2 regions of the Brevibacillus sp. YAE8 genome follow, and region 1 is predicted to be linked to the other one. Evidence: predicted binding sites of a transcription regulator. Region 1 holds the regulator's gene; the other holds the start of a gene.
The links. The regulator LexA, encoded in region 1, represses DNA repair genes until DNA is damaged. The targets are predictions, from matches to a motif close to CGAACATATGTTCG.
Positions count from the first base shown of each region.

Region 2: the regulator LexA is predicted to act here: its motif matches at 2,459-2,472, upstream of uvrB (excinuclease ABC subunit UvrB).

Region 1 is NZ_BAAIYG010000001.1:509,184-517,769, reverse strand. It holds gene AC27IT_RS01945 (MerR family transcriptional regulator) at 1-335, shown strand, start outside; gene AC27IT_RS01940 (arsenic resistance protein) at 354-1,343, shown strand; gene AC27IT_RS01935 (hypothetical protein) at 1,599-1,790, opposite strand; gene AC27IT_RS01930 (hypothetical protein) at 1,913-2,386, shown strand; gene AC27IT_RS01925 (hypothetical protein) at 2,743-2,988, shown strand; gene AC27IT_RS01920 (FusB/FusC family EF-G-binding protein) at 3,001-3,639, opposite strand; gene AC27IT_RS01915 (CD3324 family protein) at 3,811-4,074, opposite strand; gene AC27IT_RS01910 (DUF4269 domain-containing protein) at 4,417-4,983, opposite strand; gene AC27IT_RS01905 (DUF456 domain-containing protein) at 5,111-5,596, shown strand; gene lexA (transcriptional repressor LexA) at 5,658-6,281, opposite strand; gene yneA (cell division suppressor protein YneA) at 6,870-7,211, shown strand; gene AC27IT_RS01890 (DUF896 domain-containing protein) at 7,304-7,501, shown strand; gene crcB (fluoride efflux transporter CrcB) at 7,601-7,966, shown strand; gene AC27IT_RS01880 (HelD family protein) at 8,006-8,586, shown strand, end outside.
Region 2 is NZ_BAAIYG010000018.1:68,017-76,602, reverse strand. It holds gene uvrA (excinuclease ABC subunit UvrA) at 1-390, opposite strand, end outside; gene uvrB (excinuclease ABC subunit UvrB) at 405-2,381, opposite strand; gene AC27IT_RS19035 (flagellar hook assembly protein FlgD) at 2,560-3,492, shown strand; gene AC27IT_RS19030 (hypothetical protein) at 3,560-5,260, opposite strand; gene AC27IT_RS19025 (PDZ domain-containing protein) at 5,411-6,679, opposite strand; gene AC27IT_RS19020 (S41 family peptidase) at 6,790-8,259, opposite strand; gene AC27IT_RS19015 (murein hydrolase activator EnvC family protein) at 8,357-8,586, opposite strand, start outside.

The sequences.
Region 1 (8,586 bases):
GTTACTATGAATCCGTTGGCTTGCTTCCTGCTCCGGAACGTCAAAATGGGCAACGCCGGTATGATGAACAACTACTCGAACGTATCAGTTTTATCAAGATCGCGCAGCAAACAGGCTTTAGCATCCAGGAAATCGCGATTTTGCTAGAAGGTTTTGAAACCAGTGGACCACTGTCTGAGCGCTGGGAACAAATGGCGAAGCAGAAACGCTCCCAACTTGAGGAAAGAAAAAAACAGCTTGATTGGATGATACAAATATTAGACAGCGGGCTAAGCTGCAAATGCCTTACGTGGTTGGAATGCCTGAAAAAAATAGAAACTACGGGTTCGCGATAGGAAAGGGCTGGGCGAGAAATGATTTCAAGAGAACAATTAGAAAAGAATCAAGTGTGGCTTTATGCGTTCGTGCTCGTGATTGCTGCTGGATTCGGGTTGTTATGGCCAGAATCAGGCGAGAGCCTTGATCGTACGATTTCGTTCGTGCTTGCCATCTTGATGTATGGAATGTTTGCCCAAATCCCTTTTTTTCGTTTAAAAGAGGCACTCTCGAATCGAAAGTTTATGTATGCGCTCCTTCTTGTCAACTACATAGCCGTACCAGTCCTTGTCTGGGGGTTAACGCGGTTTCTTCCGGCCGATCCAGCAATCTTGTTAGGGGTATTTCTTGTTTTGCTTACCCCCTGCATTGACTATGTGATTGTCTTCACCCATCTTGGGCGTGGGAACGAGAAACTCGTGTTGGTTTCAACCCCGATCCTTTTTGTCACCCAAATGCTTTTTTTGCCCGTTTATCTATGGCTTTTTATGGGCGAGAAAGCAGCAGAAATCGTGAGTGTCGGGCCATTTCTCGAAGCGTTTTTCGGGCTTATTGTCGTCCCGCTGATTCTTGCTCTACTTACGCAATGGTGGTCAACAAGACAACCACGGGGAGAACGGTTTCTTGATGCAACAGCATGGCTGCCTGTGCCTTTTATGGCGCTAACGCTTTTTGTTGTCGTTGCCTCGCAAATTGCCAAACTGTATAGCTCTTTTGATTCGATCATCCAAGTGATTCCTGTCTATGCAGCATATATGGCGATTACACCGATTATTGCGCGGATTGTTTCCCATCTATTCCGTTTGGATACCGGAGCAGGGCGAGCTTTGATTTTTAGTGCAGGCACGCGTAACTCTCTGGTCGTTCTTCCGTTTGCACTGGCGCTGCCGGAACCGCTAAACGGAGTGGCGTCGGCAGTGATCGTGACGCAAACCATTGTAGAGCTCATTGGGGAGCTAGTATATATTCGGCTGGTTCCAAAGGTGCTTTTGCGAGGGGCGGAGGGAATTGCGGAGAAACAAAAGTGATTCGTTTACATAAATGAGTTAGTAGAACATTTTTTATTGGGGTTTTAACGAGGCTGATCCGCTCCTGCAACCAAGAGTGGGAGTGGATCAGAAGGAACTGGCGATTTCCTGCTTTCCGGACTAGCTAAAAAGAGAGAAAGCAGAAGCTACCATGAAAACAGCACTCAAGCTGCTTATAATGAAAATAGTCCCTCTTGTTCTTTTTGACCAGAACGGATTGAGCCAGGAGGGAATCCGAGCATTGTTGGCGAGGAACTATTTCTGGCGCTTTTTCACGAACAGCACAGCGCTGGCAGCGACGACGCCTGCGAGGTAAATAATTGCGTACGATATGGCGCGCAAATAAGACAACTCTGAAGGAGTTCCGTTATAAATGGCGGTAGTAGCCGAGACGAGGATGATGCCGATGACGTAAACGGCCAGCCCGATCAAAATGCTTTTTCCCATGTCAATCTCTCCTTTGTGGCCTAGCTAGTGAGAGCATAACATGAATAAGGATTATTTTCTATTTTTTGTAAAGGGTACAAAATCAAAAAGATAACATTGTTTCTTATAGGAAAGGAACCTTTATGAACCCGCAACTAAAACAACTCCTGCTCCACTTCGACGACGCAGCCGAATGGTATGCCCCGAAAGACTTCGATTACCGAAAAGAAATGCAGCAAGTAAAAATGGTAAAAGCCCGCTTGGAAGCTGAAACAGACAACCGTTTCGAACTGGACGACTGCGTACAGGACGCCTCGTTTTTCGCAGAGATGTACATCCTGGAAAAAAGCCAACACGATGCGAAAGCGAGCGGGGGAAGCTATGCGATGTGCTACGAGCTGGCGATCCGCTTTTCGGCCTTTGGACGGTTCGTGACGATCCATGGCGCTTTTGACGAGACGGGAAAGCAACCAGACCTGAACCGCATCATCGCCACGCTGCAGGAGAACGGCTACCGCTACATCCCCGCAGACGAGCTGAACACCTTGTACGATGGGAAAAATCAAGCGATGATCGGCGAATACACCTGGTGGAACCGATTTTTCGACTACTTGTAACAGCCGCATCCTTCTTTTGCCCGCCGCTTTGGACGAACCATTTTTGTCTAGCGGGGCTTAACCTATCCGATCCACGTACATTCAGTTCGCCCGGCATGCCGAAACAATCGTTATCTCGCTTCCGACCGGCCTATCTGGCTGTACCATGCTCAAGCCAATGGAAGCTGAGAGGGCAGTTCCCCCGCCTAAACAGCGAGTGGCGGAACAGTTTGGATGTACTCGCCACGCTGGCAAAATAAGAGAAACGCTAGCAACTCCCGTGAAAAAGATTAACCTCACCTAACTTTGGTTAGGAGACAGCAAATAGAGAAGCAAAGTATAGTAAAGGTACCCGAAAGGAAAATCCTCACTTTCCGTTGATGGACGCCATTGTCGATGAAAATCGCCCTCCTGATGGCGTGGCCTTTGTGGAAGCTCCATTTCTCCGCGCAGTTTTCGCAAAGGCAGCGGGCTTCATCAAAGATTCGGTCAAAAGAACGAATGCATCCTCTCGCCCGTTTGCCGTCAACTGCCCCTTGAGTTGCTTGAGGGGTATTTTTTATGAAAACGGCTCCTTGTTCGCTAAGCTTGAACAAGGAGCCGCCACTGTTTTTCGCGCATGATCGTGTTTCTGCTCATTTGACCATCGTAGCCAGAAAATCATGCAGTTTTTCCAGCGAACGAATATTTTGATTGCAAGTGACGCTGTCCTGACACAAATAGTTTCCTTTTTTCAAATACGTGCCGTCGCCAGCGCCCCGCGCTTCCAGGACGAACATGCCGATGTCGGTAATTTTGTTGCAGATCGCACAAATCCCTTTTTTGGGCAGGGGAGTAAAAACGCCGTGAATGCCGATCAGCTTGTCAGGGTAGTAGGCGATCATGTACTTTTTGTCTGCCCCGCTGTCGAACCAGCTTACATACGACGTTTCGGCATACGGGATTTCCGCTGTCGCAGGCGGCTTGAGCTTCTTGACCTTCGGGAACATTTTTTTGATCGCTTGCTCGGTCAAAGCGGGAAACGGGATGATATACGGCGAGAGCCGCAGCAAAAACTGTTTGGCTTCGTTCTTTTCCTTGATGGCTGCGAGTGGCGCAAGCAGTTGCTTTTGTTCCTCTGTCATGCCGGGGAAGAGCTGGAACACGGATTCCTGGGCGATTTCTTTGCGGGCCCGGATGACATTAGGGTCTGTGCTGCTTGTGTATGCGTTCAACAAGGTTTGCACCTGTGCTTTGATGAAGTGATAGTGGTGGGGTGAAATAAATGGTTGCATCTTTCTGGTTCCTCCTTGCAGCGTACTCCGTCGGGCGTGAGGAGTCGTGATGGTGTTTGTACCTTCTACTGTAAAAGGAGCGGAGTGCGCTGCAAAGGGAAAAAACGATTGTAAAAAGAACTCGGCATAGGAAAAGCACTGACCGTCTCGTGGACGCGCCAGTGCTTTTGTCTATTTGGCATACACAATCTTTTTGATCGTTTCCGTCGAGAGAAAGTACTGCTCGGCCAGCTCCTGGATGGAGGCGCCTTCGCGAAAAGCGTTGCGGATCGCGCTGTTGCGTTCATCCAACTGTTTTCTGCCGCCGGTCCGGGTCCCCCATTTGTGATGGGCCGTCTTCGGTTTCGGAATGTAGATGATTTCTCCCTGCACGTACTTTTGGATTTCTGCGATCAAGGTTTCTGGCAGCATGCTGGCTGCATTCACATATTTCATTTCCGCTCGCTCCTTATTTTTGAAGTGAAAAATAAGGGGCAAAGCCAGGAAATAAGAAATGAGATACGTTAGAGAAGGCGATGAATTGTCTAAACGACTGTCCACCTCATGCAAAGTATCGCCTTATTCCCAGGCTTTGCATGAGACGCTGCAGTATCTGGCAAACCAATTCCATTCACCAACCACACACCCCCTCGTTCTCGTTTACTCCCTGCGCGCCGCCAAGTGCCCGCGCAGTAGTTCCCATTATAAATCATCTGTCCGCCATTTGCACCGCGGCTCTGGCGATTTTTTCACCACGCGCGCGCCGTCCGCCTATGCGACAAAGGAGCGGGGGACTCTTTACCTGGTCACAAGAGTGCGGAGCTGTTCTTCCGTCCACTTTTCCACATCCAGCAGCGCCTGGTATGGATCGTCTCCCGGAATGTTAAAATAGGAGGCAAAAGCAGGTTCGGTTTTCAGGCCGTCTTGCTTGAGCTGGCGGATGGCGCGGAGGGCGTCAGCGCCACCGAGCAGCAGCAAACGGTGCTCGACGACCATGTGCCGATACGCATTTTGCTGTTCGACCGGGCGCGGTTGGGCAAACAGCTCAAACCAGAAGCCGCAGGCAAAAAACGTAATCAGGCAGGTGGGCACGCCTTGCACGAGCAGACGAGCTTCCTTGTAGCCTTCATACGCCGCATACGAAGCGCGGACGACGTCGGCAAACTGCTCGAGGTCGTGGCACTCGCAAATAATGTCCAGATCGCTGTCCGCAATGTCGATGTCCAGAGGGATCGTACCTGCGAGCACGGGATCGAACGCTTGCAGCCGCTGCATGACCGCGGATTGGGCGATGGCCTGGCCCGCAGCTTTTTGTTTCGGTGTCCCGTTGTGCAAATAAGATAGGTCGCGCCAGTTTCGCGTCATAGTAACCCTCCGCTTTCGTTAAAATAGGCAGGTACTCCTCGCAGACGGCCTCACGGATTCGCAAAAGAAGAGTGCAACTTCAATCCGCTTTTTCTCGTATTACCTATGTGAGAGGAGTGCATAGAGAATGGATATTGTTCTTTGGATTATCGTGTTGGTGCTTTTCGCGCTAAGTATCGCCGGTATATTTTTGCCAGTACTACCCGATACGATTTTACTGTGGGCAGGCTTTTTGCTCTACCACTTTTTCATAGCCGATCCGGGAGCGGGGTTGCCAGCGTCTTTCTGGTGGGGGATGGTGGTGCTCAGTATCTTGCTGTACGGTGCGGATTTGTTGACCAACATGTTTTTCGTGAAAAAGTACGGCGGCTCCAAATGGTCTTCGGTGGCTGCGGCCGTAGGGATTGTTCTCGGAATCTTCGTGTTCCCGCCGTTCGGGATGCTGATTATGCCGTTCGTGCTCGTGGTGCTGGTGGAGTTGCTCGTGCAAAAGCAGCCGATAGAGAAAGCGGTAAAGGCAGGCTTTGGCTCGCTGATCGGCTTTTTGGGAAGCGCAGTTGTCAAAGTCGTGTTGCAGGTGAGCATGATCGTCTGGTTTTTCCTTGCCAGATAAATATAATGATAGAGACGAAAAAGGACAGCGGAGGCTGTCCTTTTTTCATGCGCTGGAACGATTAGTGGATGAGGCGATAGACGCCAATGACTTTTCCGAGAATGGTGACGTTGTCCAAAATGATCGGTTCCATCGTCGCGTTTTCCGGCTGGAGGCGGAAGTGGTTCTTCTCTTTGAAAAAGCGCTTGACGGTCGCTTCGTCTTCTTCTGTCATGGCGACGACGATATCGCCGTTGTTGGCGACGTGCTGCTGACGCACGATTACGTAGTCGCCGTCCAGGATACCGGCGTCGATCATGCTGTTCCCGGAAATCCGCAGCATGTACACCTTGTCTGAAGTCACGATATTTTCTGGAAGCGGGAAGTACTCTTCGACGTCCTCAATCGCGGTAATCGGCTGCCCGGCGGTTACTTTCCCGATGACGGGAACGCGAACGACAGAGTCCTCGAAGTTGTCCTGGAAGCGGTCTTCCTCAGACAGCAGTTCGATGGCGCGAGGCTTGGTAGGGTCGCGGCGGATCAGCCCTTTCTTTTCCAAGCGCGCCAGATGACCGTGCACAGTAGAGCTGGAGGCAAGTCCGACAGCTTCGCCGATTTCGCGGACGGATGGAGGATAGCCTTTGTCCCGGACTTCCTTGCGAATAAATTCGATTATGGCTTGTTGTCTGCTGGATAATTTTGACATAGAGAGACACCCCTGATTTCTCGAACATGTTTTCCTATATTATACCATGGGAGCTTGCGTTCGACAAACATAAGTTCGATTTTGATGCGAACAGGAATTTTTGACAGGGTAAATGCATTTGATTCGACAGCAGCGGCCAAATCTCGAAAAAAGCGCGGGCGGGCGGCCGGAGCCGTAAGTTGCAGCAGTTCCATTGTAATAGAGCCGGGCTAACTCCAAGTCGGCAAACAGTTCCATCGTCGCGGAGCCGGGCTTACGTCGAGCCACAAGCCGCTCCACTGTCGCAGAGTCGAGCTCACGTCAAACCGCCAGCCGCTCCAGTACCGAAGAGCCGAGCTTACGCCAAGCCACAAACCGCACCAACGCGGCACACTTGGACTTCTGTTCAGGTAGCAAGCAACCAGCTAGAAACGAGCTAAATCCACCCCAATAGAGTCGCCCGGCAGCGTCATCCGAAGCAAAAACGGCTGCGCACAGCAGCTCCGCGCGAATTTGCGAGACGGCGGTTTTTGTATTGACATGAACATATGTTCTCATTTATGATAGGGATACGAACTTATAGAACGTATGTTTGTAGGGGGTCATATTATGAATGCCATGTCTATCCATAACCGTTTCGAGAAAAAGCAGCCTCGCCGCGTCCGTTTGGGCATCACGAGAGGACAAGCTATTTTGTTTTTGCTGACGTTCTCTCTCTTTTTTTACTTGCTTACCGAACTGGTGTTTGCCTCTTCTGCGCATAAAGAGCCGCTAAAAGGAAAAGAAGTGACCGTTCGCTCCGGCGACAGTCTTTGGACGATTGCTGTGCGCCATCATCATTCGGAAAAGGTGGATGTGCGCGATCTGATTTTCGATATCAAAATGGCGAACAACCTCGACAGCAATCTCATTTATCCGGGGCAGACCTTGTTCATCCCGGAAACGGACTGATTCGAGCACTTGCCCGCCATCCGCTCTCTTGCCAGTTCCGACTGATATGATATAATAAAGCGGCATTACTACAGAGTGGGAGGAACCGGAACGTGGTATCTGACGCGGAAATTAAACGAATCAACGAACTGGTCAAGAAATCTCGCGAGGTTGGCTTGACTGACGAGGAAAAGCAGGAGCAAAAAGCTCTGCGCCAAAAGTACATCGATGCGGTCAAGATGTCGCTTCGAGCGAATCTGGATTCCATCCGCTATGTGGAAGATCTTGAGGAAAATCGTCCAAAACAGTAAACTTACTTGTATTGATACGGCAGACATCCTTGCTTGACGCTCGGGTGTCTTTTTGTTCCTGACGACTTCTGCCAGTTTTGCAATTGAGGAGGGGGACCAATGGCATGGGTGGCTGTAGCGGTTGGGGGAGCAGTCGGCTCGTTGCTTCGTTATGTGCTGGCGCTGGTTGCCAATCAGCCGGGCTGGCCTGTAGGCACGTGGCTGGCGAACATCATTGGCTCGTTTGCCATCGGCGTTTTGTTTGTGATCGGCAAGGAGCGGGGAGGCTTCTCGCCTGAGCTGTATCTTTTGTTTACGACAGGTATTATGGGCGGATTCACGACGTTTTCCACATTTTCGCTGGAAGTGGTTTCGTTCTGGGGAGAGGGACAATGGCTGCGCGGGCTCGTTTACGCCCTGCTCAGTATCGTGGTCGGCCTGCTCTCTTGTGCCGCGGGAATCTGGCTTGCCAGACAAATGCAATAACGACCATCACATTGATAAAAGACGAGAGGGGGGATGGGTGTGAGTACCCAACACCGCGATTACGAGGCAGAACAAAACAAGCTGGATGAGACGATTGCATTGATCGATGGGGAGATCGCTCGGCTGCGCGAAGAGATTCGGGAAGCGACCGACGATTACGTCAAGCAGGTCGTGAACGCAAGCAAGGCAAAAGACCTGCGTTATTTGGAGGATCACGGACGCGACAAGCCGTACTTTGGCCGAGTCGATTTTCTCAAGGACGAGGTTTACGAGCTTGACCAGGTGTACATCGGAAAAAGAGGGATCGTCCGCAGCGATACGTTTGATTCGATCGTCGTGGATTGGCGAGCGCCCATTGCCAGTCTCTATTATTCCGGAGAGAGCAAGGATGCGTTTTACCGGATGGGGCGCGAGATCGTGCGCGGCGAGGTGAGATTGAAGCGCAACTTCGCGATTGAGGACGGAAAAATCGTCGGGATTTACGATGGCGCTGTAAAAGAGACGATCAACCGCGAGATGGGGCACCCGGACGAGTTTTTGCAGGAAGGCTTCATCGACGAATTTTTGAACGCCAATCTGAACTTGACGAATGACAGCCGCTTAAAAGATATCGTCGCGAC
Region 2 (8,586 bases), on a different contig from region 1:
CTGAATTTCGATGCCGTGCTCTGGACAGATCGCTCTGCCCACACGCGCATACAAAAGACGCAAATAGTCGTAGATTTCCGTCACCGTGCCGACTGTGGAGCGCGGGTTGCGGCTCGTCGTCTTCTGGTCGATGGAAATAGCGGGCGACAGCCCTTCAATCGAATCCACATCCGGCTTGTCCATCTGCCCGAGGAACTGGCGGGCATAGGCAGAGAGAGACTCCACGTAGCGCCGCTGTCCCTCTGCGTAAATCGTGTCAAAAGCAAGGGAAGACTTTCCCGAGCCGGACAAACCCGTCAATACGACGAATTTGTCCCTCGGAATCACTACATCAATGTTTTTCAGATTGTGGGCACGCGCGCCCTTGACGACAATATGTTCCAATGGCATGAAAAAACCTCTCCTTAGAGTTCCGCCTTCAGCTCCAGAATCAAATCACGCAGTTCGGCCGCACGCTCGAACATGAGGTTGCGCGCCGCTTCCTTCATTTCTTCTTCCATGCGTTCGATGACAGCCAGTCGATCTTTCTTCGGCATCTTCTTGAAATCGGCGTGTGGCAAATAGTCCGCTTTTTCCTCGGCCACCTTTGTCGCCTCAATCACTTCGCGCACAGCTTTTTTCACCGTCTGCGGGGTGATGCCGTGCTTCTCGTTGTAGGCGAGCTGGATGGCGCGGCGGCGCTCCGTCTCGCGAATCGCCGAGTTCATCGAGTCCGTCATCTTGTCCGCGTACATAATCACGCGCCCTTCGGCGTTCCGGGCTGCCCGCCCGATCGTCTGGATCAGGGAGCGCTCATTGCGCAGGAAGCCTTCCTTGTCGGCGTCCAAAATAGCGACAAGCGAAACCTCGGGCAAGTCCAGACCTTCCCGCAACAGGTTGATCCCGATCAGCACGTCAAATTCGCCCAATCGCAAGGAACGCAAAATCTGCATCCGCTCGATCGTCTTGATGTCGGAGTGCAAGTAGCGGACCTTGATCCCGATCTCTTTCAAGTAATCGGTCAGGTCCTCCGACATTTTTTTCGTCAATGTCGTGACGAGGACGCGTTCGTTTTTGGCAATCGTAGCCTGGATTTCCCCGATGAGATCGTCAATTTGCCCTTTGATCGGGCGCACCGAGATCGTCGGATCGACCAGTCCTGTCGGGCGAATGACCTGCTGCACCAGTTCCGGGCAGTGCTCCAGCTCATACGGGCCGGGCGTTGCCGAGATGTATATCGCCTGGTTGATTTTTTGCTCAAACTCCTCGAATCGCAGCGGGCGGTTATCCTTCGCAGACGGCAGGCGGAATCCATGCTCGACCAGTACGTTCTTGCGCGCCTGGTCGCCGTTGTACATCCCCCGCACCTGCGGCAAGGTCATGTGCGACTCGTCAATCAACAGCAGGTAGTCCTCTGGAAAGTAATCCATCAGCGTGTACGGAGCGTGCCCTGCCGGAAGCCCCGTCAGATGGCGCGAGTAGTTTTCGATCCCGGAGCAAAAGCCCATCTCCAGCATCATCTCAATATCGTAGCGCGTCCGCTGCTCCAGCCGCTGCGCTTCCAGCAGCTTCCCGGCTGCGCGCAGCTCTGCCAGCCGCTCTTCCAGCTCCGCCTCGATGCTTTGGACGGCCAGCTTCATTTTTTCTTCGCGGGTGACATAGTGGGACGCAGGGAAAATCGCTACGTGGTCGCGCTGCCCTAAAATCTCTCCGGTCAGCACGTCAATGGAGGTGATCCGCTCAATTTCGTCTCCGAAAAACTCCACGCGAATCGCCTGCTCGCTCTGTGACGCCGGAAAAATCTCCACGACGTCTCCGCGCACCCGGAAGGTCCCCCGCGTAAAGTTGATGTCGTTGCGCGTGTACTGGATGTCGACCAGCCGATGCAAAATCTCGTCTCGTCCTTTTTCCATGCCGACGCGCAGCGACAGCAGCAGCTCCTTGTATTCTTCCGGCGAACCCAAGCCGTAGATGCACGATACCGACGCCACAATAATGACGTCGCGCCGCTCAAACAGGGCACTGGTCGCCGAGTGACGCAGCTTGTCAATCTCGTCGTTGATGCTGGAGTCTTTTTCAATAAACGTATCCGATTGGGGAATGTACGCTTCCGGCTGGTAGTAGTCATAGTAGCTGACGAAGTATTCCACCGCGTTATTCGGGAAAAACTCCTTGAACTCTGCGCATAGCTGGGCAGCCAATGTCTTGTTGTGCGCCATCACCAGTGTCGGCTTGTTCACCTGGGCAATCACCTGGGCGGCCGTATAGGTTTTTCCCGTACCAGTGGCCCCGAGCAACGTCTGGTGCCGCTTGCCTGCCTGGAGCCCCGCTACCAGTTCGGCGATCGCGGTCGGCTGGTCACCGGACGGTTGATACTCCGATACCAATTCAAAACGGTCCATTCCCTCGTTCATCTCCTCGTTGCATAACTGTTTCTATTTCCATTATAACACAATTCCGGCTATGATAAGCCGAAATTCGAACAAATGTTTGTCTTCATCCTTCGACACATTATACCGATAATAAGTAGTAGTGTACAAGCACGTACGGTTAGACTCGCCACCTTCAGGGAGGATCGACATGTCAGATATCGGAACCACCGTTAAAAATAATCCTTATATTCAACCACATATGAGCTATCAAGGCAAAAAGGAGTTCACCACAGAGCTTGACAACAACGCCTTCATGAAGCTGCTGCTGGAACAGTTGAAGCATCAGGACCCGATGTCCCCGATGGACAACTCCCAGTTCATCCAGCAGACGAGCATGATGACCATGGTGGAAAAAATCACCAAAATGGCGACGCTGATGGAGCAATCGAACAACAGCATGCTGACACTGGAAAAGTACGAGTCGCTGATCGGCCGCACCGCCACCTACTCCCTCACGACCAAAGACGAGGTGACGGGTGAAACCTCGACGGAGACGAAGGAAGGCGTGCTCGACGCCGTTTACATGGACAGCGGCAAAATCTACTTCCGCATCGCCGGAGAGTCTACCCCGATTCCGCTCGCGGACATCAAAGGTCTGGAATCGCAGGGCATGACCGGAAATGCGCTGGATAGCAGCGTGAAGTTCATGAACATGATCGGCAAGGAAATCTCGTACAAGACGACCAAGGAAGTAGACAAAGACGGCAATCCGGCGACCACAGACGACATCACCAAAGTAGATGAAATCGCCAACGCGGTCGTCACCGGCTTCTCCATGAAAGACGGCGCCACGCAGTTTACGCTCGATAACGGCATGACGGTCAAGCTCGATCAGGTCGTGGGCATGAGCGTCAGGCCGGACAGCAGCGTCATGAGCAATTCGCTGCAGTACGCCCAAATGATCGGCTTCAACATCACCTATACGGAAAAGCAAACCAATACAGACGGCTCGACCACGGACAACAGCCTGAACGGTGTCATTAAAGCCGTCAGCATGAAAAACGGCGTCGTGGAGTTCGTCTTGACCGATGACAAAAAAATTGCGCTGAATCAAATCACCGGGTTTGAAGCGAGCGCCTAGTCCTTTCTATGCGAAAAAGCCGCACTTGCTCTCTCTGGAGCGTGCGGCTTTTTCTTTTTACTTGTCCCTATTCTTTTACGACCGTCTGTCCCGTAAGCGCATCGACATACAACGTCGTATCTATCTTCACATCGCCCCCGCAAAAACAGTGCGAGCGGGTCTGGCGGAAGGACAGGTCATAGCCAAGCTTCCAGCTCATCGCGCCTGTTTGCCGATCCTTTTGGTGAATGTAGGTCAGTTCAAGCGGCATGGCTTGCAGCAATCGCTCCATCGCTCCCTGTTCATTGATCGCCTTGGCGCGAGCGGGGAAGACCATGTTGTCCGGGCGCTGTACGATCACTTCCTCGACCTTGCCCGTCCACGCATTTGCGGTAATCGTGTACATCCCTTCTTCTTTCATCTGCCCGATCCGGTAGACGGGAACGCCGCCGATAAGCGGGTCGGCCACCAGCGTCGTATATTTGTCGGTGCCGACATCGGCAAGCCTCAACTGGTTGCTTCCGGAAGGCACAAGTCTTCGCAACAGCGCTTCCGCCCCTTTGCGATCCCGGCTCTTGTCTGTTTTGGCGGTGGACCACTGCTCATCTGCCTGCTTGTAGACAAAACGAATCAGCCGCCCTGTCTTGGCATCGGTTTCGAGCATAATATGGTGCTTTTGGGCCTGGCTGATCCCTACCGGAAAACTTCCGATGTGGTATTTCTTGTCCGCATCTGCGACACCCTCCGGGAAGTAGCCCCAAATAAAGAAACGGCGCTCCTGGCCGTCATCGTACTTCTCGTCCAATACGGCAAGCGGCAAATTGGCTGATTCGAGTTTGAACAGGATGCGCAGCAAATTGCGGGCCTCGTTCTCGGTCTGCGCGCTCCACTTTTCCCCTGTCCCGGTCACGTTCAAAATTTGTGCCTGCTGGACTGGTGCTGCCAGCCTTTTTCCGCTGAACGCGTCCAAGGCACTGCCGGTATGCTCCTGCGAAATGACTCCATCCTTGACAATATAGGCGAGACGCGCTGCCGTCTGATTGTTTTGCTCCTGCTCCGGCAGCAAGTACACCAGCTCCAGCGGGCGTTGTCCCTTCCACTTGCCCACTGCTTGCGCTGCGGAAATGACGCGCTGCGGCGAAGGGAGTACCGCCAGATTCACGGTTTCATACAATCGCCCGTCAAACATCCGCAACCCGACAAGCCGCCCCGCGGCGTCGAAGCTGACAAAGCTGTCATACGCATCGTCGAACACCACATTGTTCACTTTGCGAACCATTCTGACCGTCAGCTTGCCTTCTTCCTTCTTCACTTCTCTCGCCTGATACGTATTTCCAGCAAGCAAGCCTGTCAGGAAAGTCTGCGCTCGCGTTTTCGCTTGCTGGTCAGTCGGAAATGCTGGCTTTGCCATTTTGGCGGGAACGAGGTCCAACTGGAGCAAATTCCCTGTGGCTCGGTCAAAAATCGCGCTGTCCTCCCCCTGAGCTGTTCCGGTGGCCGCCCGCACAAAAGACACTTTTACGCCGCTGACACCTGGTCCATCCACATCGCCACCGTAAACGACCTTGCGCGAAGACAGTTCCGGCAACAGCCGAACCAATTTTTGCACCCCTTTGGCAACAGGTGCAGGGACTGCGCTCTCGGCATTCGCTGCGAGTACAGAACTGGCCGATTTTTCTGCGCTTGCTCCGGCAAATGGCGCAACCATTATGCTTGTCGCCGTTAACGCCCCAGTCAAAACGCACAAGACCGTTTTTTTCAGATCGGACAAATGACTCACTCCCTTCATTTCCTCGTAAAGGTAGACGCGCCAGCCAGGCGTAAGTTTTACGAACAGACGAGCTTTTCAGAAAAATGTTTTTATCGAACCTGTCTATCCAAAAAAAAGAAGGCACGCAACCGTTGGCGCATACCTTCTCTCCTTCTCTCGTTCGATACATCAAGCTCCGACATTCAGTTTTTCCAGCTTCTGCTTGATAAGCTCGACGACGCTGGATCGTTTCAAATCGACAAATACGCGAGTCGTTGCGTCCGGCACCACGATGATTCCCAATTGATGGTGATTGCCCGCGTAGACAGCGCACTGCACAAACTTCATCTCGCCTTCGCGCGTGAGCACTTCCATTTTGCAAAAAGCCGGATTGGCCTGCAACGCCGGGTACAAGTCTTCCTTGTCTCGCACCGGAATGCCGTTGACCTTCACGATGATTTCTCCTGTCGCAATCCCGATCTCCTCTGCCCGCGTGCCCGGGATGACTCCCATGACCTTGATGCCGCGTGAAGACTGGATGTAGTAAGGAGAACGCTTCCTTTCTTTCCACTGGCTCCAGAAAAACAACGCTTCATGCCCGAACAACGCAAACAGGGCAGCGAGCAAAACGAGCGGGGCAAACAAGACGGACAGGGCGCAAAGCGCCAAAAGCCCGACTGCGTACCAGGTAAGGTTTTTGGAAATTTGCTTGACCTTTTCCAATGGTGTCATCGTTTGGGTCATATCCGAAAAACCCGTAACCGTCGGCAGCAGCATCAGTCCGAAGGAAGCAAGCTCGCCTGAAAAAAACGGCCAACCCGGATAAAGCGCGCCACTGATCGTCCTCGGCTCCACCTGGACGAACAGGGCAAGCGGAGTCAGCCAAAAAGAATGCAACAAGTAAGCCCCGACGATTCGTCCGCGCTGTCCTTCGACAAACAGCGGAGAAGCGTCCCTGCCTCCGTTCCAGCGGACGAGCATCGCTTCGATCAAGTGCATGATGGCTACCAGGGCAAGGAGCGGAATCGGCTTCGCCTGCAGCAGCATTGTCCACACACTGCCCAGACCAGGAACGTCCTGCAAACCCGGAAACAGTTGGGCAATTACATGGAAAACCGTCAGCAGACCCGCCGCATAAGCAAAGCAGAGAAAACGCAAGCGAACCAGCGCCAAAAGAAGGGCCAATGCCCATAAAATCCACAAATCCTGCGCCTGCACGACGACTCCCAGTCCTGCGGCGAGAAGAGAGATGCACAATCCCCCTGCCACGCCCATCCCTACTGCGCGGATTGTCGAAAGGAGCGGAGACTGCATGCGTGCGGCAAAGAGCTGCCTTTCCAGCTTCATCTGTCTGCGATAGTGCAAGTAAATGAAGCCGAGAAAGAGGTAAAAAACGGGATTGAGAAAAAATGCGGCAAAGCCATATGCAATGGAAAGCATATCTGCCTGAATCGCCAATTGCCTCACCTCAAATGGAAAAGAAGAAAACCACGACATGTGATTTGCCGTGGTTATCATTTCTACGGAAAAGCGGAATTTCCCTGCTTCCCTGTTCTTGATTATTTTTCCTATTTGCCGGTAACGACATCCAGCGCCTTCTGCAATTGCAGATCGTTCTCCGGCTTGCGCATCGTTTCGCGCAAGCTTTCTTCGAGCTGACTGCGGGTCGCCGCGTCCACTTTTCCGGTCACAGGCAGCTTTTTCGCCGTCTGGAACTGCTTGATCGCCTGTTCGGTCTTTTCGTCAAAGTAGCCGTCATCGCGGCCTGGCGACAATTTCAGTCCGGTCAGGATCAGTTGCAGGTTCTTCACGTCAGCGCCTGCCATGTCGCGGGCCAGCTCCTTGTCGGCTGGCAACTGCGTCGCATTGAAATAATCAGGCTGCGCGACCTTGAAGTCCGGCTCGATTCCTTTTTTGTGAATCCATTCGCCGCTTGGGGTGACCCATTTGGCGATGGTCAGCTTGAGCTGGCTCTTGTCCGTCATTTCCATCGTGCTTTGGACAGTGCCTTTTCCGAAGCTCTTTTCGCCGACCAGCTTGTAGTTGCCGCTGTCGCGCATCGCCCCGGCCAAAATTTCCGAGGCACTGGCACTGCCGCCGTTAATCAGGACCGCAATCGGATACGGTTTGGCAGCATCCGTTATCGAGCGGTACTCTTCTTTTTGCTGCCCGCCAGCACCGTACTCAATGGCGACGATGACGCCTTTTTTCGGCACGAGCACTTCTCCGATTTCTTTGACAGCCAGCAAATAGCCGCCCGGATTGCCGCGCACGTCGATGACGAGGCCGCCGATTCCCTTTTTCTCCAGGGAAGCAAGCTGCTCCTTGAAGTGCTTGGCTGTTTCCGTCGAGAACTGGGTAATGCCGATCACGCCGACCTTTACGCCGTTTTTCTCGATAATTTGGCTATTCACCGTTTCGATTGGAATATCGTCACGAATGCACACGATGTTGAGTGGCTCTGCCACTCCTGCGCGAACGACCTTCAGAACGGCTTTCGTTCCTTTTGGCCCGCGAATTTTGGTCACGGCCTGATGCAGATCCAAGCCTTCCAGCGATTCTCCGTTGACGCTCAAAATCTGGTCGTTCGGTCTAAGACCCGCACGCTCGGCCGGAGAACCTTTGAACGGCGAGACGACGGTGACCCGTCCGTTTTGCATCGTGACCTCTGTGCCGATTCCCTGGAAAGTCGAATGCAGCGTCGAGGTAAACTCTTCGGCTGATTTCGGGTCCATGTAATCGCTGTACGGATCTTCCAAAGCTCCGACCATCCCGCCGATTGCGCCTTCTACCAACTGTTCATTCGTAACCGTTTGAATGTAGTCTTTTTTAATCGCTGTAAAAGCTTCATACAGCTTCTTGAACTCCTGGGGATATTCCGAGCCTCCCGAAAACACCGCGCCTGTGGACGCAGTCAGCGCCCCATTCTGAGTTGCGTTCGCGCTGGCTGATGTCTTCATCATCGCTATGGTCAAAAAGCTGCTGGCCACCATCGAGATGAGCACAAGCGCTAATACGGTACGTCCTTTCCATCTCACTACTCACGTCACCATCCTTTGTGCTACCGGCAAAAAGATATGCTGCTAGTGTATGCATTTGCCGTTAGCAATATTTGTCTGGCTGCCCGTTGCTTGACTATTTCAGGTACGGCATAGGGTTGACGGCAACGTCGTTTTTGTAGACGGTAAAATGAAGGTGATTTCCGGTAGAGCGGCCAGTAGAGCCTACTTCGGCGATTTTTTGGCCTCTCGATACGGATTGTCCCACAGAAACCTTGATGCCACCCTCGCGAATGTGTCCGTAGAGCGTGGTGATCTCCGCACTGTGTTTAATCATTACCGTATTCCCGAAGCCGTTGGAATACC